Regions from separate parts of the Terrabacter koreensis genome, predicted to be linked through region 1. Evidence: predicted binding sites of a transcription regulator. Region 1 holds the regulator's gene; the other holds the start of a gene.
What was found. Region 1 encodes LexA, which represses DNA repair genes until DNA is damaged. Its sites were predicted from a motif close to TCGAACANNTGTTCGA; they were not measured.
Positions count from the first base shown of each region.

Region 2: a site for LexA is predicted at 2,842-2,857, ahead of ACYVNR_RS02855 (HNH endonuclease signature motif containing protein). Genes of this name have one in related genera too.

Region 1 covers NZ_BAAGQU010000002.1:317,941-325,131, reverse strand. The annotation lists gene ACYVNR_RS01910 (sensor histidine kinase) at 1-1,038, shown strand, start outside; gene ACYVNR_RS01905 (hypothetical protein) at 956-1,471, opposite strand; gene ACYVNR_RS01900 (alpha/beta hydrolase) at 1,546-3,312, opposite strand; gene ACYVNR_RS01895 (hypothetical protein) at 3,309-3,635, opposite strand; gene ACYVNR_RS01890 (LysM peptidoglycan-binding domain-containing protein) at 3,952-4,365, opposite strand; gene lexA (transcriptional repressor LexA) at 4,618-5,316, shown strand; gene ACYVNR_RS01880 (hypothetical protein) at 5,378-6,304, shown strand; gene ACYVNR_RS01875 (Sir2 family NAD-dependent protein deacetylase) at 6,336-7,191, opposite strand, start outside.
Region 2 covers NZ_BAAGQU010000004.1:22,658-29,848, forward strand. The annotation lists gene ACYVNR_RS02845 (NADPH-dependent 2,4-dienoyl-CoA reductase) at 1-1,265, opposite strand, end outside; gene ACYVNR_RS02850 (flavin-containing monooxygenase) at 1,332-2,780, shown strand; gene ACYVNR_RS02855 (HNH endonuclease signature motif containing protein) at 3,063-4,289, shown strand; gene ACYVNR_RS02860 (DUF3072 domain-containing protein) at 4,339-4,581, shown strand; gene ACYVNR_RS02865 (GntR family transcriptional regulator) at 4,600-5,232, opposite strand; gene ACYVNR_RS02870 (VOC family protein) at 5,232-5,657, opposite strand; gene ACYVNR_RS02875 (DUF4921 family protein) at 5,757-7,043, opposite strand; gene ACYVNR_RS02880 (exo-beta-d-1,3/1,6-glucosidase) at 7,075-7,191, shown strand, end outside.

The sequences.
Region 1 (7,191 bases):
TGCGCCCGCGAGGACTCGATGTGTGCCGCCGTGCTCGAGCACACCGACCGGGTCGTGGTGCCGAACGCGAGCGTCGACGAACGGTTCCGCGAGAACCCTTTCGTCACAGGGATCCTGGGCGACGTCCGGTTCTACGCCTCGGCACCGCTGACCACCCCCCAAGGCGTCATCATCGGCCGGCTGTGCGTCTTCGACTCCACCCCCCGAGAGCTCGACGAGGCCCAGGAGCAGGCCCTGGTCGCCATCGCCGAGCGCGTCGTCGACGTGCTCGAGCTGCGGCTGCGCACCCGTGAGCTCGAGGACTCGCTGGCCGCCCTCACCCAGACCCGCGACGAGCTGCACCGCTCGAACGAGGCGCTGTCGGTCTTCGCCGGCCAGGTGAGCCATGACCTGCGCACTCCCCTCACGGCGATCATGGCGAGCACCGAGATGCTCGGCCAGCAGCCGGCCGTCATGGCCGACCAGTGGTCCGAGCGGCTGGTCGCTACTGCGTTCCGGTCCGCCACCCGCATGGCCGGGATGATCGAGCAGATCCTGGCGCACGCACGGGTCGGTGCCGTTCTGCACAAGGAGCCGAGCGACCTGCGCGTCGTGATCGGCTCGGTGCTCGAGGACCTGGCGCCCACGCTGACGGCGAAGGCCGCCACCGTCGAGGTCGGCGAGCTCCCGACCCTCCCGGCCGACGCCCAGCAGCTCTACTCCGTGCTGCTCAACCTCGTCTCCAACGCCGTGAAGTACGCCCGTCCCGACGTCTCGCCGATCGTCGGCGTCTCGGCGGAGCGCCACGGACGGATGTGGCGGACCTCGGTGCGAGACAACGGCGTCGGCATCGCGCCCGGCGATCGTGAGCGCGTGTTCGAGCTCTTCAGCCGCGTGGGCACAGCAGGCGACGGCAGCGGCATCGGGCTGGCCACCGTCAAGCGGATCATCGAGGCGCATGGCGGCTCCATCGGCATCAGCCACTCCGACGGTCCCGGGACCCTGGTCTGGTTCGAGCTGCCGGCCACCGACGAGACCGAGACCGTCCAGAAGGCCTGACCGGCTGTGCCGCTCTGGCCAGCACCGACCACGCGATCCCGAACGCGACGGGTGCACGCAGCTCGATGAAGCCGCCCTGGACGACCAGCAGCACGAACGTCCAGGCGGCGGACCCGTCGTCGATCGCGTCCGCCAGCGCCACGGCGCCACCCCGCGCGCCACTGTCGATGACCACCCCCGCTGCCGTCACGGCGAGCTGGGCCACGGCGGCCAGGCCGGCCCAGCGCAGCCGCGCGCGGGTGGTGCCCGGCGGTGCGCCGGGCTGCACCGGCTCGAGGAGCGCGGGCGGTGGTCGCTGCCGGTCGAGCGCGACGGCGATGACCACCCCGAACGCCACGACGCCCAGCAGCAGCGGGGACGACACCGCGACGACCGCCGCGTCTGCCGCTGCTCCGGCGCCGTAGCCGGCCCAGGCGACGAACACCGGAGCCACGGCTTGCACCAGCACTGCCGTGAGGCATGCCCTCACGACCAGGGCGTCCCCGCGCGGGGACGCCGCCGACGCGATCACGGGACCAGCCTCGGCCAACGCAGCGGGTCTGAGCCCAGGCTCGGCCCCGTGGTGGTGCAGGCTCGCTCGTCGGCGCCCTGCAGGATGCGCAAGTCGGGACGTCCGGCGGCGACGGCGACGAGGTTGTGCGCGCTGTCGGTGCCCGCTCTCAGGTAGTCGGAGTGCCCGGCCGACGTACGGCCGACGTCGACGAAGCTGGACCGCGGTCGCATCCAGTGGTTGCACCCCGTGCCCGGCTGCTTGGGTGCGAACGTCGAGAGCCGCAGGGCGCCCCCGACCTCCTGCGGCCGTGTGCCGTGCACCATCCAGCCGTAGCCGAAGACGTCGTCGCCGATCGCGCCGAGGACGTTGAGGGCTCCCGGTCGGAGGGCGGTTCGCGCGAGGTCGGTGAAGGGCATCCCCGGAGCACCGAACACGGCGATGTCGTCGATCCGGCTGGTGCGCAGGCTGGCGAACCCGGCGAGCGTGCTGCCGTAGGAGTGCGCCCACACGGTCTGGTGGGCCGGGCGCTGCCGGGCGGCCTCGACGCCGGTGACGAAGTCGGCGAGTGCTCCCGCGTTCTCGCGAGCGACCTTGGTGTTCAGGACGTTACGGTCGATCGACGACACGATCTCGTCCACCTGCGGGGCGTCGTAACCCATCCACGTGATGACAGCGACGTCCTGCCCGCGAGCGATGGCGCGCGCCTCCGACCGCATGCGCACGAACGTGTCGTCGTAGCGGCGCAGATCGGCGCCGACCATCGTCGACAGTCCGCCGACGAAGGTGACGACGTGCTCCGCCCGGTCGACGTCGCCGACGGCGACGACAGCCCTGAGGTCGCGCTGGCGCGTGTCGACGAGCAGCAGCCGCCGAGGCCCTCCGTCTCGACGGGCGAGCACGTCACGCACCGCGCGTATGCCGTCCACCTGCTCGTGCGCCCGCGAGCGCTCCCGGGCGTTCCAGGGCGAGCCGTCGCGCCGCGCGTCCGACTCGCGGGCGACGGCCGCTCGCTCGGCGCGGTCGAGGAGCAGCAGGTTCGCCTCGTGACGGGCGGCGGCCGGCACGCCGTCTCGTGGACCGACCCACTCGGGTCGCCCGCGGATGGCCTGACGCTGCTCCTCGTCGGTGAGCGAACGCCACCAGGCTGCCGAGGCGAACACGCCGGCCGCCTGTGGCGGCGGCGCCAGGACGTCGCTCGGGGCCAGGTGGGACGCCGCGAGCCCCGGGCCGACCGCCCCTGTCGAGCTCGCTCCTCGCGCCGCGACGAGGAGCGAGTGCTGGAGCTCCTCGTCGGTCCTGGAGGCTGTCTGGGTGGCCTGCCGGAGGCAAGTGACGACCTCGCTCCTCAGCAGCTCGTCGAGCCGGGCCCGGTGCGCCTCGCCGACCGGGTCCCCCAGGGAGGCGCGAACGGGGAGGAAGAGCCGCCCGTCCTCGTCGACCCACGCGCCCTCGTCGGCCGCCCGACGGTCGGCACGATCGACGAGGTCGAGCGCACTCTGCAGCCGGTGCGACGCCTCTCCCACGGCGTGTCCCGCGGCCGCGACGCTGCTCGCGAGCTGCCCGAGCCCAGCCACGACCGTGCCGTAGCGGTCGGCCGCGGCGGTCGCACCGGCCCCCGACCACCGGGGCGCGGCCGAGCGTCGCCAGAGCACCAGCTCGGACAGCACGACGAGGCGGCGGCGTCGCTCCTCCAGGCGCCGGCTCACCTCGAGCAGCAGCTGGGGACGTCCCGCGCGGACATCGCGCACCCGCAGGGCGCCGCCCGCCGCAGCCGCCGTCATCGGGCGCTGCGCCGGGGGCCGTCGCGCCGCGGGTCGTCCCCCGTGCCGAGTGCCTGCTGGACCACGCGCTCCACGGCGTCGTAGCCGTCGGCCGCCAGACTCACGCACCGGCCGAGCTCGCGCAGCTCCCACTGCGCCGTCGCCAGTCGCGCCTGCCACGCGGCAGCCACCTGCGACCTGCCCGAGGCGCAGCGGCCGCCCGGCAGCCCCGCGGCGACCGGCCGCAGGTCGTCGGCGAGCCCGAGCCGCCGCACCTCGGCGAGCACCTCCTCGATCGTGGCGACGCTGGCGCGCAGCGTCCGGATGTCGATCTCGTACCTCATCCCCTGCTCCCTTCCCGAGAGCAGCCACGCTAGGTCGCGGTCGCCGCGCCCGGTGCGCGTCATCCACAGCCCCGGCAAAGGGCACCACAGGGCCGGCAAAGGGCCGGCAAAGGGCCGGCAAAAGGGGCGCTGACACAGCAGAACGCCGCACCCCCTCCTCAGGGGTGCGGCGTCCGGGCGGGAACGGCGGGGTCGAAGCGCCGCATCCGCCAGCCGCTGGAGGTGGAGCCAACGCGGCCGATCGGAAGGGTCGAGGCACGCGGCCGCCAGCCGGACGGCATACGCAAGGGGCCTCAGACCCGGGAAACTCCGGGCGTCAGCGACCCGGGATGACGAGCTGCTGCCCGACGTGGATCTGGGTGGTGCTGAGGCTGTTGGCGACCTGGAGCTCGACGACGCCGTCGGTGACGGGCAGCTGCGGGAGCTCGCGGGCCGCGATGCCCGACAAGGTCTGGCCCGCGGTGACGGTGACGGTACGGGGCTCGCCCGAGGCCGAGGCGAGCTGGCCGGCGAGCCCGACGGCGAGCAGGGAGACGACTGCGGCGACGAGCAGGGCGACCACGAGGCGGCCGAACCGGGTCAGGCGCAGCGGCGGCTGGGCTGCACGGGCGGCACGAGCTGCACGGGCTGCGTCGCGCCCGGTCGGCACGAGGACGAGATGCGGGCGTGCGGCGGGCCGCGGCTCGCTGGTCTGCTGCTGACGAACGGCCTCGAGGACGATGGCGCTCATGGTGACCTCCCCTTGCTGCTGATCTGGCGAACACGTGTTCGATAGAACGTCTGTACGATTTGTAGCACGTATGTTCGAGGAAGTCGAGACACGCATCGAACAGGTGTTTGGCAACTGTGTTCGAACCTCGTTACTCTTTCCTCACACCACACACCTCACCAGCCACCACTGACACTGGGTCCCGAGCGGTTTCCCGAGCCGCTTGCGACCCGCGTTCAGCAGACGGTCTGACGAGCCGACGAAGGGGACACCATGGGCGTGACCGAGCTTCCCGACCGCGAGACCGGCGACGGGCTGACCGTGCGTCAGCGGCGAGTGCTCGAGGTGATCCGCAACTCCGTCGACCGCCGGGGCTACCCGCCGAGCATGCGCGAGATCGGCGACGCCGTCGGCCTCGCAAGCCCCTCGAGCGTCTCCCACCAGCTCAACGCCCTCGTGACCAAGGGCTACCTGCGACGTGACCCCAACCGGCCGCGCGCCCTCGAGATCGTCTCGCCCGACGCGACGGCGGAGGAGGTCGGCAGCCGCAGCGGCACCCATTACGACACCGAGACCGACTCGGGCGACGCCCGCCCCGAGGCCTCCTACGTCCCCGTCCTCGGGCAGATCGCCGCCGGCGTCCCGATCACGGCCGAGGAGGTCGTCGAGGACGTCTTCCCGCTGCCCAAGCAGCTCGTCGGCGAGGGCGACCTCTTCCTGCTCAAGGTCAACGGCGACTCCATGGTCGACGCGGCGATCTGCGACGGCGACTGGGTCGTCGTGCGCCAGCAGCAGCACGCCGAGAACGGCGACGTCGTCGCGGCGATGCTCGACAACGAGGCCACGGTGAAGACCTTCAAGCGCGTCGACGGCCATGTCTGGCTCATGCCGCACAACGAGGACTTCTCCCCCATCGACGGTGACCACGCGACGATCCTGGGCAAGGTCACCGCCGTCCTGCGCCGCATCTGACGGGCCGCCGGGGCTGCGTCCGACAGGCGCATCGCCCCGGCCCACGCCAGACTCTGGAGACGTGAGTCCTGCAGAGGAGACCACCATGGCCGCCGGGCGCACCCGCGACGTCGTCTACACCTACCGTTACCTGCGTGGCGCGATGATCGCACTCCTGCTCATGCTGCTGCTCTCGGTCGGCTACCAGTGGTGGTGGGAGACCGACCACAGCTGCTGGCTCGGGTCGATCAGCGCGTACTACTACACGCCCGCGCGCACGGTCTTCGTCGGCTCCCTCTGTGCGCTCGGGGCCAGCCTCATCGCCTACAAGGGGCACTCGTCCGAGGAGGACGTATTGCTCAACTTCTCGGGCTTCATGGCGTTCGTCGTCGCCATGGTCCCGACGGTGCCCGACTTCAGCTGCGGACCCAACGCCTACACCCAGACGCCCGCCGAGATCGCGGCGGCGGTGCGCAACAACATCTGGTCGCTCGTCGTCGTCGCGGCCATCGGTGCCGTCATCGTGGCGGCCCTGAAGCGGGGCGCCATGGTGCGCGACGCGGCCGCGCGCCCCACCGCGCGCTCGGTGGTCGTGACCCTGGCCTGCGCCGGTGTCCTCCTCGTCGAGCTGGCCCTCTTCCTCGTCCTGCGCGACCGCTTCATCGCGCTGAGCCACGGCATCGCGGCGGCCACGATGGTGGCCGGCGTCATCGCCGTCATGGCGCTGAGCGCGCTGCGCACCGAGGAGCGGCACCGGGCCGTCGGTGACGACTCCGGTGGCGGTTACCGCCGCATCTACCTCGCCATCGCCGTCGCGCTCACGGCCGCCCTCGCCGCGACGGTCGTCGCGGCGCTGACCGTGACGGGCTTCGCCCACCTCGTCCTCGTCGCCGAGGTCATCGTCATCGTGCTCTTCGCGACGTACTGGGGCGTCCAGACGAAGGAGCTGTGGGACCTCGGTGAGGTCTCCGCCGACGAGGCTCGCGACGTCGGCGCCCGGGCGGAGTGACGGCCGCATCGACGGTCCTCCTGGGTCCAGGTCAGTGGCCGAGCGCCTTGCGCAGTGCGGTCAGCGTCTGGCCCAGCGGCGCGTGCAGCCGGATCGTCGCCTCCGCGTCGCCGCGAGTGGCCGACCGGGTCACGATGGCGACGGGGACGTCGCGCTGGTGGGCCCGCCGCACGAAGCGGTAGCCGCTCATCACCGACAACGACGACCCGAGGACCAGCACGGCCCCGGCCGCCTCGACGAGGCCGAAGACCCGCTCCACCAGGGTCTTGGGCACGGACTCGCCGAAGAAGACGACGTCGGGCTTGACGGTGTCGTTGCCGCAGACGAGGCACCGCGGAGCGTGGAAGGTCTCGACGAGCGCGTCCGCGAGCACGATGTCGCCGTCGGGCCGCACCTGCTCGCCCCACTGCGAGCCCACCGAGGCAGCCGCCTCGGCGAAGCGGGCCATGAAGCCGGGGTTGGCCTCGGTCATCCTCTCGTGCAAGCCGATTCGCGACGTGTACTCACCACAGGTGAGACAGACCGCGCGCTCGAGCGAGCCGTGCAGCTCGACGACGTCCGTCGCTCCTGCCGCCTGGTGCAGACCGTCGACGTTCTGGGTGATCACCGGACCGACGTAGCCCGCGCGCTGCAGGTCGGTGACGACGCGATGGCCCTCGTTGGGCGACGCGGCGTTGAACCGCTGCCACCCGATGTAGCTGCGGGCCCAGTAGCGGCGCCGGGCGTCGCTGCTACCGGCGAACTCGCCATAGGTCATCGGCTCGACCCGTCGGGTCCCGTCGGGCCCGCGGTAGTCGGGGATGCCCGACTCGGTGGAGAGGCCCGCCCCGCTCAGCACCGCGACGCCCCCGCCGCTCACGAGATCGACGAGGTCGTCCAACGTGCCG
Region 2 (7,191 bases), on a different contig from region 1:
GCGAACTGGCCACCGAGGTCGTCGGACGCCTCGAACAGCTCGACCCGGTGGCCGCGCTCGGTGAGGGCGACCGCCGCGGCGAGACCGGCCGGGCCGCCACCGACGACGGCGACGTGCTTGCTGCGCCGGCTCGGGGCGAGCACGAGGGTCGTCTCGCGGACGGCCCGCGGGTTGACGAGGCAGGTCGCCGTCTTCTTCGCGAAGGTGTGGTCGAGGCAGGCCTGGTTGCAGGCGATGCAGGTGTTGATCTCGTCGGCCCGGTCGCTCGCGGCCTTGGCCACCCAGTCGGGGTCGGCCAGGAACGGGCGCGCCATCGAGACGAGGTCCGCCGTGCCGTCGGCGATGACCTGCTCGGCGAGGTCGGGCATCGAGATGCGGTTGCTCGTCACGACCGGCACGGAGACCTCGGGACGCAGCTTGGCCGTGACGCGCGTGAAGGCGCCGCGCGGCACCGAGGTGACGATGGTGGGCACGCGGGCCTCGTGCCAGCCGATGCCGGTGTTGATGATCGTGGCGCCGGCCGCCTCGACCTCCTTGGCGAGTGCGACGATCTCGTCCCACGTCTGACCGTCGGGCACGAGGTCGAGCATCGAGAGGCGGTAGACGATGACGAAGTCGGGACCGGCGGCCTCGCGCACGGCACGCACGACCTCGACGGGCAGGCGGCGGCGGTTCGCGGCGGAGCCGCCCCACTCGTCGGTGCGGTGGTTGGTGCGCGGCGCGAGGAACTGGTTGAGCAGGTAGCCCTCGGACGCCATGATCTCGACGCCGTCGTAGCCGGCCCGCTTCGCGAGACGGGCACAACGCGCGTACGCGCCGATGGTGCTGCGGATGCCGCGGGCGCTGAGCGCGCGGGCGGTGAAGCGCGAGATGGGGGCCTTCGTGGCCGAGGCCGACACCGCGAGGGGGTGGTACGCGTAGCGCCCCGCGTGGAGGATCTGCAGGGCGATCTTGCCGCCCTCGCGGTGCACCGCGTTGGTGATGACCTCGTGCCGACGGGCCTGGCGCTCGGTGACGAGCACCGAGCCGCCGGGGTAGAGGGCTCCGGCGAGGTTGGGGGCGAAGCCGCCAGTGACGATGAGGCCGACGCCGCCGCGGGCGCGCTCCGCGTAGTAGGCGGCGAGGCGGTCGAAGTCCTTCGCGCGGTCCTCCAGCCCCGTGTGCATCGACCCCATGACGACGCGGTTGCGCAGCGTCGTGAACCCCAGGTCGAGCGGCTCGAGCAGGTGCGGGTAGGCGGTGGAGGTCGCGGGAAGTGCCGTCACGCGGTCGAGCGTAGCCGCTCGGTTACCCGCGGGTAGGGCGAGCGCGGCGTGGGTCACAATGTCGGGGTGAGCCAGATCGAGCACGTGGACGTCCTCGTCGTCGGCGCCGGCCTGTCCGGCATCGGGGCGGCCTACCGCCTTCAGACCGAGGCCCCGACCCGCACGTACGCGATCCTCGAGGCGCGCGCCTCCCTCGGCGGCACGTGGGACCTGTTCCGCTACCCGGGAGTGCGGTCCGACTCCGACATGATGACGCTCGGCTTCCCGTTCGAGCCGTGGACCGACCCCGACGCCATCGCCGACGGCCCGAAGATCTTGGCGTACCTCGAGTCGACGGCTCGCAAGCACGGCATCGACCGGCACATCCGGTTCGGGCACCAGGTGGTGGCTGCCTCGTGGTCGTCCGTGGAGGCTCGCTGGACGGTCACGGTGGAGCGCGCGGGTGGTGGCTCGGAGCAGCTCACGTGCCGTTTCCTCCAGCTGTGCAGCGGCTACTACGACTACGAGCGGCCCCACGATCCCGAGCTTCCGGGCATCGGCTCGTTCGCCGGGGACGTCGTGCACCCGCAGTTCTGGCCCGAGGGGCTGCCCGTCGCGGGCCGCAAGGTCGTCGTCATCGGCTCCGGCGCGACGGCCGTGACGCTGGTGCCGTCGCTCGCCGACCTCGGGGCCGACGTCACCATGCTCCAGCGCACCGCGACGTGGGTGACGGCGCTGCCACGACGCGACCGCGTGCGCGACGTGGTGCAGCAGGTGCTGCCGTCGCGCGCCGGCGGAGTCGTCGCCCGCTACAAGAACGTCCTCGCGACGATGGCCTTCTACGAGCTGAGCCGGCGGCGGCCGGCCGTTGCGAAGTCCCTGCTGTCCAAGGGCGCCGCCCGCGCGCTCGGGTCGACGACGCTGGTGAGCGACCACTTCACCCCCACCTACGACCCCTGGGACCAGCGCCTCTGCGTCGTCCCGGACGGCGACCTCTTCGAGGCGGTGCGCTCGGGACGCGCCCACGTCGTCACCGACACGATCGAGACGTTCACGCCCGACGGCATACGGCTGCGGTCGGGGCGCGAGCTGGCCGCCGACGTCGTCGTCACGGCTACCGGCCTGCGCATCAAGGTTGCCGGCGGCATCGAGTTCACCGTCGACGGGGAACGCCGGCCCACAGGCGAGCTCACCGTCTACCGCGGCGCGATGTTCGCCGACGTGCCGAACCTCGCCGTCACCATCGGCTACGTCAACGCCTCGTGGACGCTGCGCGCCGACCTTGCGAGCCGCTACGTCTGCCGCCTGCTCAACCACATGGAGCGCAACGGCTGGCGCGTCGCCGTACCCCGGGCGCCGGAGGGGATGGAGGGGCGGCCGTTGCTGCCGCTGCGCTCGGGTTACGTCGAGCGGGCCGCGGGCGAGCTGCCGCAGCAGGGTGACGCCGCGCCGTGGCTGATGCGGCAGAACTACCTGCTCGACCGGCGCGACATGCTCAGGGGCGACGTCACCGAGGCGATGGCCTTCTCGCGGTGAGACGGCTTGCGTGGCAAAGCAATCCGTTCTCCACAGATACGCATTCCCCCTTCCCGATTTGTCGAACACGTGTTCTAATGGATTAGTCGAAACGCCGCACAGGGGAGGGTTCGTATGCCGTACGTCGCGTCATCGCGAACCCCTGCCGAGTCGACGTGGCTGGGCCGGTTGCACGCCGAGGTGGAGTACGCCCCGGCCGACACCGGTCATCGTTGCGTGCCGGACGAACGGACGCGGTCGGTGGCGGCGACGGAGAGCCTGCTGCGTTCGAGTGAACGGGTGATGGCGCAGATCGAGGCGCTCGAGGCGGCCAAAGCCCGCGTCGAGGCGGACCTGATCGCGGCGTACGGGGCGTTGCACACGATCGCGGAGCAGCAGATCGCCGCCCTGCCGGCGGGGTCCTCGCGGCGGGCTGCGGCGCTGGTGTCGCCGGTGCGGGTCGTCGCGGAGGAGATCGCCCTCGGGACCGGCGTCGGGGCCGGTGAGGTGGGGCGCCGGTTGACGCTCGCGACGGCCCCACGGCGACACCGGCGTCTGCTGGCCGCGCTGCGTGAGGGCGGGACGTCGCTCTACCGGGCGGTGCAGGTCGCGTGCGAGACGGTGCAGCTCTCGGACGCGGACGTCGCGACGGTGGAGGAGGCGGTGCTCGCGCCGTCTCGGGACGGGCGGCCGGTGGGGCAGCGGACGTTCTCGGCCCGGTTGCGGCGGGCCGTCGCCTCGGTCGACACCCGCGGCGCGGACGAGCGGCGCGCGCAGGCCAAGGCCCGGCGGGGTGTGTTCGGGCGGATGGTCGAGGACGGTATGGGCTGCCTGACGATCACCGCCGACGCGGGCACGATCGCGGGGGTCATGGACCGGCTCGACGCCGATGCCCGCGCCAGGCGCGGCTCCGGCGACCCGCGCACCCTGGACCAGCTGCGCTGCGACCTGGCCACCGCAGCCCTGCTCAGTGGCCACCTCGACCCCGCCAAAGTGACGGACGAGATGACCGGTGACGCGGCGGCGCGGGTGTGGCTGGTCGTGCCGTTCGAGGTCGCCACCGGCCACAGCGACGCGGCGTGCGAGCTGCCCGGGCACGGCTGGGTCACCGCCGCCCATGCCCGCGAGCTCATGACCCGCCCCGGGTCGGTGTGGCAGACCCTGCCGGTGAATGTTCGCGACGGCCACGCGATCAGCCGCCCGACGAAGGCCTACCGGCCCACCACGGCGATGGTCGAGCACGTCCGCGCCGTCGACGGCACCTGCCGCGGCCCCGACTGCACCACCCCGGCCACCCGCTGCGACCTCGACCACGAGATCCCGTGGCCGGCCGGTGAGACAGCCGTGACGAACTTCTACGCCAAGGAACGCCGGCACCACAACCTCAAGACCCACCAGGTCTGGACCAGCACCCCCGTCGCCGACGGCGGCTTGCAGTGGACCACCCTGACCGGCCGCACCCACACGACCTACCCCAAGGACTGGCGCGAAGGCATCGGCCCGCCGGGCGACGATCCGCCGCCCTTCTGAGACTGAAGAGGGTGGTGGTTCGGCGCCGCGAATCGGGTACGCCGACCTCATGACCACATCGAACACACCTTCGAACGACGACGTCATCGGTGGCGCCTCGGGCGACTCGACGATCAAGGACCCCGAGGACTGGGTCACCGGCGACGAGGCGATGACCGGTGCGCAGCGCAGCTACCTGGAGACCCTCGCCCGCGAGGCAGGCGAGACGCTCCCCGCAGACCTGACCAAGGCCGAGGCGAGCGAGCACATCGACCGGCTCCAGGCCCAGACGGGTCGCGGCGCGTCCGACTGAGACGGCCCGCGGCACGGGTCAGCGTCGCTGGGCGGTGGAGGAGATGTGGGCCTCGAGGGCTTCGCGCAGCCCGGCCGCCTCTCGGGCCTCGAGCAGGTCGACGAGGTGCTCGTGCTCGCGCGTCAGGCCGCGCATGTGCCGGCGACCCGTCGGCTCACCGAGGCGCGTGAGGCGCACGAAGGCCCCGAGCTGCGTCAGCAGGCGGGAGAGCGTCGGCATGGCAGCCACTGCCGCCAGCGCCCGGTGGAACTCCTCGTCGAGCCGCAGGAAGGACTCGGAATCGTCCGTGTCGGCGCTCCGACGCTGCTTGATGGTGAGCAGCCGCAGCGCGTCGACGTCGTCCGGTGTCGCACGGGCACACGCCTCGGCAGCCGCAGCACCCTCGAGCGCGACCCGGATCGCGACGATCTCGGACCGGTGCCGCTCCGACACGTCGACGACGAGCAGCTGTCGGCGGCTCCCGGGCACGAGCAGTCCCTCGCTCGTCAGCGTCCGCAGGGCCTCGCGCACCGGAGTGCGTGAGACGCCGTGCGCATCTGCCAGCGACACCTCGTCGAGCGCGCTCCCGGCGACGAGCTCGCCCGAGAGGATCCCGGCGCGCAGGGCCTCGTAGACGCGGGCGGCCTTGGTGTCCCTGCCGTCCGTCCCCACTACTTCGCGAAGATCTGCGACTCGTCGGCGAACGCCTTGAACTCCATGGCGTTCCCGGCCGGGTCGAGGAAGAACATCGTCCACTGCTCGCCGGGCTCGCCCGCGAAGCGGAGGTAGGGCTCGATGACGAACGACGCGCCGGCCGCCTTCATCTTCGACGCCAGGTCGTGGAAGTCGTCGACGGCCAGGACGCACCCGAAGTGCGGCACCGGCACGCTGTGGCCGTCGACGGCGTTGTGTGCGGCCGGCCCGGGTGAACCTCCCGGGGCCACGTGGGTCACGACCTGGTGGCCGTAGAAGTTCCAGTCGACCCAGTGCTCGGCCGACCGCCCCTCCTCGAGCCCGAGGACCCCGCCGTAGAAGTCCCGGGCCCGGGCCAGGTCGTCGACGGGCACGGCGAGGTGGAAGCAAGGGCGTTGGGTCACGTGTCCTCCTGGGTCGGATGTATGCAGGAATCTCTCTTGTATACATACGCCGCCGGCACGCGTCAACGGTGGTGCCAGGCCTCGCTGGGACCGAGGCCTTCAGCCGATCTCGACGCCGTCGGAGACGGCGCCGGCCTCGACGAGCTCGCGCAGCCGGGCGACGGCGCGGTCGTGCACCGTCCAGGGGTCGATCGTGTTGACGTAGATCTTCGTGCCGCCCTCGAAGCCGGCGAGCGTGGAGATCCGCCACTTGAGCACGGCCCGCAGCGGCATCGGCTGGTCCACGGAGGGCGGCCGGTGGTGCCACTCCTCGTTCGACGGCACGTGCACGCCCGTGGCCGCGTGGCAGGCGTGGACGAGGTCGGAGAAGTCGCGCAGCTGCTCCTCGTCCAGCTCCCACGGGCAGCCCTCACCGTCGGTCACGTGCACCACGAGGGCGGGGTAGCGGTGGCCCACGCCGGCGAAGGCGACCGCGTGCTCGTTGCGGGCGACGACGAGTCCCTGCTCGGCGGCGTACTGGGCGCCCCACCTGGCGAAGACGCCGGGCTCGGTGCGCAGCAGCTCGATCTCACGCTCCTTCTGCGCGCCGAGCTCGTCGATCGCGACGATCTGCTTGTGCAGGTGGTCGAACGACGCGCCGGCTGCCGAGAGCCAGTTCTGGAAGACCGACACGTAGCGGGCGCAGGCGTTGTCGCGGTAGAGGTCGCGCATCGCCCGCACCGTGAGCTGCGTGTAGCGCCAGTGTTCCTCGGGCGTCAGCGTGCCCGAGCCGGCGAGCTGCGTGTCCTCGGTGGCGCCGTCGACGTAGTGCCGTCGCGCGATGACGACCTGGTGGTTGCCCGCGAACAGCCCGACCGCCTCGCGCTCGAGGTCCTCCTCGGCGAGCGGCTCGGCGTCGGCGCCGGGCGCGCTCCGGGCCCGCATCCGGATGCGGGCGAGAGCCGTGACGTGCTCGCGTCCCTGCGCCGTGCCCAGGTATGCCGTCCGGTGCGCTAGCGACGCTGCCGTCGGCTCGAAGCCGTGGCTGAGGTGCCAGTAGTCGTAGCTGAGGATCTCGAAGAGGTTGGGGATGAGCCGGAACTCCGGCCGGGTCGCGTGCAGGTCCTCCGCGAGGACGGCTCGCACCTCGCGCCAGCCGTCGCCAGTGACGCCGTCGCCGCCGCCGTCGCGGACGACGCGCGCGATCTCCGGGGTCGTCTCGAGCATCCGGGCCCAGCAGAACGCGCAGTGCCGGTCGTGGTCGTCAGGGTCGAGCGGGAGCGGGTGGTGGCTGGGCACCCCGAAGGGTCTCGCCGCCCGGCCCGGCAGGGTCCAGACCTTCGTCCCGGTCAGCGGGTTGACCTGTTTGATGGTGCCGTCGGGCAGGCGCACCAGGGGCTCGACCACGCTCCCAGCCTAGGTGGGTTAGCGTCGCACCGTGGCCGTTGACGACACCTCAGACCTGCCCGCAGACCTGCCTGCCGACGCGCCCTACCGCGACCCCGCGCGTCCGGTGGAGGAGCGGCTCGAGGACCTCCTCGCCCGCATGACGCTG